DNA from 2 places in the Fructilactobacillus myrtifloralis genome. Region 2 is predicted to be linked to the other one. Evidence: predicted binding sites of a transcription regulator. Region 2 holds the regulator's gene; the other holds the start of a gene.
What was found. The regulator LexA, encoded in region 2, represses DNA repair genes until DNA is damaged. The targets are predictions, from matches to a motif close to CNAACANNTGTTNG.
Positions count from the first base shown of each region.

Region 1: a site for LexA is predicted at 2,133-2,146, ahead of recA (recombinase RecA). Genes of this name have one in related genera too.

Region 1 covers NZ_CP097116.1:889,460-892,874, forward strand. Annotated here, with positions in the region: gene M3M35_RS04515 (AzlC family ABC transporter permease) at 1-485, opposite strand, end outside; gene M3M35_RS04520 (APC family permease) at 489-1,934, opposite strand; gene recA (recombinase RecA) at 2,171-3,265, shown strand; gene M3M35_RS04530 (biotin transporter BioY) at 3,318-3,415, opposite strand, start outside.
Region 2 covers NZ_CP097116.1:368,128-371,542, reverse strand. Annotated here, with positions in the region: gene M3M35_RS01920 (CPBP family intramembrane glutamic endopeptidase) at 1-602, shown strand, start outside; gene M3M35_RS01915 (hypothetical protein) at 620-1,258, shown strand; gene M3M35_RS01910 (phosphatidylglycerophosphatase A family protein) at 1,248-1,748, shown strand; gene lexA (transcriptional repressor LexA) at 1,800-2,435, opposite strand; gene M3M35_RS01900 (DUF896 domain-containing protein) at 2,581-2,832, shown strand; gene M3M35_RS01895 (YneF family protein) at 2,859-3,077, shown strand; gene M3M35_RS01890 (lysophospholipid acyltransferase family protein) at 3,094-3,415, opposite strand, start outside.

The DNA of each region.
Region 1 (3,415 bases), 520 kb from region 2:
CGGTTCGGATTGGGAATTAAACTTCCCAGCCCACCACCTAGCCCGGAAGCGATAATCCAGGTTAGGTACGCCACTACGTTCGCCGTATTTAACCACGGAAACGACAGTTGGCGGTTAGTGTAGTTTAACTTGTTCATGCTTAACGCAAAGGTTTCATCCGTCAGTAACGAACCAATAATGACGTTGCGCAGTAACGATTCCTTTTTCATAACCGGCGCCACGGTCATCCCCATCAGTAACATCCGAGCCGAGAGGAGGAAAACCGACAAGATGATGGCGGAAAATGAACTCCCCGCAAGTAACATGCTGACAATTACAAACTGGGCGGCGCCTGAATACGTAATGGCCGACATTAAGACAATCATGATTACGTTTAGACCCGCCGCTTTGGCCACAATGCCAAATGCCAACCCGACGCCCACGTATCCGGATAACGTCGGCACCGTATCCTTAAAGCCCGCGGCGGCACTAAGATCATTTTTCACGAATTACGAACCTCCCTGTGAAGCTTCCCCATCCGCTGTTTTGGAATGGCGAGCACCATAGAAAATGTAAATTAAAACGCCGATGATAAACCATACTAACGTCAGTAACTTGGCATCATTACTTAATTCCCAAAAAATTACAAACGAAACTAGCGCTGAAAGAGCCGGTAAGACGGGATACAGTGGCATCCGGAACTTGGGCACCGGCAAATCGCGTCCCTCACGCGGCCGAAGTGCGTAGATTCCGAGGGAAACGAACATAAAGGAAATTAATGTTCCCGCTGAAACTAGGTTAGCAAGGAACGTAAACGGCAACATGGCCCCAACTAAAACCGCTGCAATCGTTACCACTAAGAGGGCATTGGCCGGATTGTGCTTCCGGTTCACTTTCCCCAACTTCCGGGGCAGTAAGCCGTCCCGCCCAAAGGCATAGACTAACCGGGAACTAGCTAGTTGCGTTCCAATTAGGGAAGCAAAGATCCCCACGATGGCAACCACCGAAAGTAAGTTGGCAGTCAAGAGGTGTCCCGTTTGCCGGAGCGCCCAGGCGGACGGTTCTGCATTGCCCGCGTAGGTACTGTACTTAAACATCCCCACTAGGACCAGTGAGACGCCCACAAAGAGTAAACTCCCAATGATTAACGTCCCGATAATCCCCCGTGGCATATTTTTGCCCGGATCCTTAGTTTCCGCTGTATTAGAGGCAATCACATCAAAGCCCCCGTAGGCCACAAAGACCTGTGCGGCTCCCGCTAAAATCCCAGTAAACCCACCAAAGGCAGTGCCAGGACGGTGTGCTGGAATAAATGGATGGTAGTTGGCAGGATGGATCGCGGTCAAACCGACCACAATAAACATGATCACCACGGCGACCTTTAGAATCACTAAGACGTTCTCTAGCTTATTCACTCCCGCAATTTTGCGACTTAACAGCAAACTCACGAGGATAATCGAAATTGCGGCGAAGATGTCAAAAAAGCCCCCCGTTTTCGGGTTATACCCAGACGCTAGGTACGAAGGTAGGTGAAACCCAAATTCACCTAAGAATCCCTGCACGTACGCCGACCAACCAGACGCCACGAAGGTAATCGCTAAAAAGTACTCGGCTAGCATTAACCAACCGGCAATCCAGCCGAACCCTTCCCCAAACAAAACACTAATCCACGAAAACGCCGATCCCGCTACTGGTAAAGCAGCGGCCGTTTCGGCATATGCTAAGGCCGCTAATCCAGCTCCGATTGCGCCCACTAAAAAGGAGAGCGCCACGGCCGGTCCAGAGTGCTCGGCAGCGACAATCCCCGGCAGGGTAAAGATCGCCGTTCCAACCACCATTCCGAGTCCGAGTCCTAATAAATCTTTCGTCGTCATATGGGGTTCTAGACGCGCATCCTGATCCAACAGTCCTTGGGCGGATGCTTTTCGCGTCAGTCGTTCCCAAATCTTATTCATTCCATTAGCCTCCTTATTAATAATTGGCATGATTATTGGTTATTATAATGGTAAATTTTTTCCAAAGATACACATTTGGGGAAATAAGTTATAATTAACGGGATGATTCAGGAAAATTTCTAACTAACTCAACGAAATCCGACCATTTTTGGTTGGAATTTCGTAATTATTAGCGTAGAATAATCATTATTGAAGAACCAAACATACGTTCACACCAAACAGAAAGGGTGATTTGAATGGCTGCAAATTCAAAAAAGAGCGCACAAGATGCTCGTCAAGCTGAACTTGACAAAGCTTTAAAACAGATCAAAAAAGAATTCGGAACCGGAGCCATCATGCGGATGGGTGAAACCCCTAATTCTAACGTGGAGGCCATTTCCACCGGAATTCTCTCCCTAGATATCGCCTTAGGAATTGGTGGCTTCCCACGCGGCCGGGTCGTGGAAATTTTTGGAGCTGAATCCTCCGGAAAGACCACCATTGCCCTGCAGGCCGTGGCCGAATTGCAAAAAAACGGTGGAACGGCTGCCTATATCGATGCCGAAAACGCGATGGATCCCGAGTACGCTAAGGCACTCGGGGTTAACATCGATGACCTATTGCTGTCCCAACCCGGAACCGGTGAAGAAGGCCTGCAAATTGCAGATGCCCTGATTGGTTCGGGAGCCATTGACCTCGTAGTCGTGGACTCCGTAGCTGCGTTAGTCCCGAAATCCGAAATTGAAGGTGACATTGGTGATTCCCACGTGGGGCTCCAAGCCCGCTTAATGTCACAAGCTTTGCGGAAATTAACTGCTAACATCAACAAGACCAAGACCGTTGTGATTTTCATTAACCAACTCCGGGAAAAAGTCGGCGTCATGTTTGGAAATCCGGAAACCACTCCCGGTGGTCGAGCTCTGAAGTTCTATTCCAGTGTGCGCTTGCGGGTCAGTGGTAGCAAGCAATCCAAGGAAGGCCAAGAGGTCGTGGGGAAAGAAACCAAGATTAAAGTGGCTAAGAACAAGGTTGCGCCTCCATTCAAAACCGTTGATACATTGATGAGTTTTGGGCACGGAATCGAACCAGTTGCCGACATGGTGAACCTAGCCGTGGACAAGGACATCATTAACAAATCCGGCTCCTGGTACTCCTATGGAGAAGAACGCCTCGGGCAAGGATTGAATAAAACCGTGGCCAACCTTAAGGAGAAGCCAGAACTCGTGGATGAATTAACGCATAAAGTCCGGGTTGCCTATGGGATTGAACAAGAAGCAGACCAAAGCACTGATGCAGAGGCCACTCCGAGTGACGCTGAACCAACCCCAGCTGAAACAGATTTAGACGTTTAATTACCATTACAAACTAAAAGAGCCATCTCAAAAACGAGATGGCTCTTTTAAGTTAGCGAACATGTGGCAACCGATGATGACGTTGTAATTGGGTTACAATCAGCGCCACTAATACGGCCTTTAAACCGTCGCCCGGGATAAAGGCTAGGC
Region 2 (3,415 bases):
TACTGCGAGCCAAGCATTTCAATTGGCTAGGGACAACTGGCGTGGCGGTCGTTTACTTTGGCTTGTATCTAGGCGCAATTTGGTTAGCCTGGCGAGCCTTTCGTCATGTCTGGAACAATCCCCGCGGGTGGCTAACCAAAGCGGATTGGAAACTAATTGGGTACTCCCAGTTGGAAATTTTTGCAGCTGAGATCGGAATTGGAATTATGGGGCAGGTCCTGCATTTGTCCAGTGCCAGTGAAAACAACCAGATTATTTATCGACTATTGTCAAGTAACTCAGTGGTGTTGATTTTATTCAGCATTGGCATTGTTTTTTTGACTCCAATTTTAGAAGAGCTCGTTTTTCGGGGTTACCTAATTCGCGGGGTAATGAGTTGGGCGCCCGTGTGGTTATCGATTATAACGAGTGGAATCGTCTTTTCAGCCGGGCACGCGAGTTCGAACTGGTTAAGTTTTTTGATCTACGCCGTGATGGGGATGATTCTTGCTCGAGCATACGTGAAAACTAATCGGATTCAAGCCTCCATTGCCCTCCATTTTATTAATAATTTGTTTGCAACCGTGATGATGGTGATCACCATTGTGGGGGACCTTCACTAAAAGAAAGGATGGTAAACATGGATATTACAGAATTTAACTATTACCAAAATTTGAAAAGTCGGTTAACTAAGGTTCAAGCCGAATTAAAAGAAGAACAAAAAGCCTATTTAAAGCAAATGGGGAATTTGAAACAACTTTACAATGATTACGATGTCGAAACGACGGAGCAACTGGCGAATGCCTTAAATCAAGGGGATGACGATCAGTTTACGGCAGAAATTGCCACGGCTTTGGATGGGCATGACCAAACCTTCCTATTAGAAAACGTCCAAACCTTAAATCCAAGTGAAGCCCAGCAATTAGCAGCCATCAGTTCTGAAGCCAATGACGTGGAAACGGAATTAACCCGGGTGGAAAAGTTCTACCAAGAATTTGCATTACCGCTCTTAGACCGGTTAAAAACCAATCGAATGCTTCACGTTGAACAATTAACGACCTCTGGAAGTGACTGTGATACGGTGGTGGAAATTAATTACTTTTCCACCTTCGATGACTTTAAAGAGGACTTTAACGGGGCCGCGTACGTCGGTGAAGTGATTGAACAACATCTCCAGGACCAAAAGCCGATTAGTGTGATTGTGACGGACCAAAATTACCCCAACAAGTATGATGTAACGTTGATGCCAACTGATGAGGAGAGTGACGATGGTCGATAAACGAGATTATAAATATCCAGATACGCAGGCCTATGACAAGGTGATTGAGTTTCTGAATCAAAATGGGGTTACCGTTCGCGATATTTCTAAGGTGACCTATAATTTACAAAAACAATTTATTAGCATTCCGAGCATGGAATACGTGGATAAGATTGTGATTGATGTCCTCCACAAGCGGGAAGTGTTGAATAACGCGTTGGTCGGGATGGAAATCGACCGTTTGGCAACGACCCACCAACTCTCGGAGCCACTTCAGAGCATTGTGGAACATGATTTAGGCGTGTTTGGAGTTGATGAAACGCTGGCGTTAGGAATTGCGAACATCTACGGGACGATTGGAATTACGAACTACTGTGGTTTAGATACCAACAAGCAGGGGATTGTGAAGGAATTAGACCAAGAACAGTCCCGGGTCACGACGTTCATTGATGACATTGTGGGTGCCGTTGCCGGAGCGGCGTCCGCTAAAATTGCCCACGAAAATTCGTAACAAAAAAAGAACCAATCCAGTGGATTGGTTCTTTTTTTGTTAGTAAGCAAGTTAGTCAATTTCGCCCCGGTACAGACCGACGACCTTGCCCAAGACCACACAGTTCGTGAGGATAATTGGCGCCATGTCGTCATTTTCGGGTTGGAGCCGGAAGTGATCACTTTCCTTGTAGAAACGCTTGCAAGTGGCCTCGCCATCATCGTTCATGGCAATCACGATTTCCCCGTTTTCCGCGGTTTGTTGCCGTTTGACGATTACCTGATCTCCGTCTAAAATGCCGATGTTAATCATGCTTTCACCACTAATGGTTAACATGAACAGATCCGCCCGTTGATAGCGTAAATCGTTAGGAATCGGGAAGTAGTCAGTGGCCTCTTGCACGGCTAAAATTGGTTCTCCGGCGGCAACCGTTCCTAAGAGGGGCATTTCATTTTCTGTCGTGTGGGGTTGTATGCCAAGCGACCGAATGCCATCCTCGGTAATCTCGAGCGCTCGAGGTTTAGTCGGGTTTTTAGCGATGTACCCTTTCTTTTCTAACCGAGCAAGATGCCCGTGTACCGTTGACGTTGAAGAAAGACCGACTTGCTTGCCAATTTCTCGGACGGTTGGGGGATAACCGTGATCGAGGACGTTTTCGTAGATGAATTGGAGAATTTCTTGCTGCTTTGTATTGACTTGAGAAGACATGTGAACACCTCAGATTCGTTTACTATCAATGCTGTTAGCGTACCATAAAACGGGAAGTTTGCAAACGTTAGTTCGCCCGCTTTCTATTTAATTATCAGCAGTTTCATGCTATTATGGAGGAAATCAGAAAAAAGGAGTGGGAAACGTGGCAGATGATGAAAAGTTAAAACAGCTAATTCCCCGCATTAATGAGTTAGCCCACAAGGCGAAGGCAGAAGGGTTAACTGATGAGGAAAAAGCGGAACAAGAAAAGTTACGTAAAGAGTACTTAAAACGGTTCAAAGCCAACTTTAAAACGCAGTTAGAAATGACGCAGTTGTATGATAAGGATGGTAATGAAGTAACTCCTGAACCCGTTAAAGAAGTACAACGGAAAAAGAATTTACGGGATGACTAAATAGGACAGAAAGGAGGGCGTTGCTAATGGCAGCCTGGATTTGGATTTTATTAATTATTTTAGCCCTCGTCGCTGGAGCAGTAGCTGGGTTCTTCTTAGCTCGGAAGTACATGGAAAAGTACCTCAAGGATAACCCGCCAATTAACGAGGAACAGCTCAAGGCCATGATGTTGCAAATGGGACAGAAACCTTCTAAGAAGAAACTGAACCAAATGATGATTGCAATGAAACGAAATGCTAAATAAGCTAATAAAAAAACCACTATGATGTAGTGGTTTTTTTCGTGGCGTCGTGGTCAACATAATTCGGATTAAGTTCGCGATCAAGGGCGGCAAAGGCTGCGGCCATTTGTGCTTCCACCGCTTCCTGATCAGCATCGGTCAGTTTGTTTGATTTAGGAACGTAGATTGGTTCGCCAAAATTAATGTGTGCCCGCTGGCGTAAAAAGACCTCTTTCAGGGTTAACGGTCCTTGGTACACAACGGGAAGCATGGGCACCTGCGCCATCTTGGCAATGAGGGCGGCCCCTCCCTTTAACTTGGTCGAGTGTCTAGTTCCGGAGGGGAAAATTAACACCGACAGG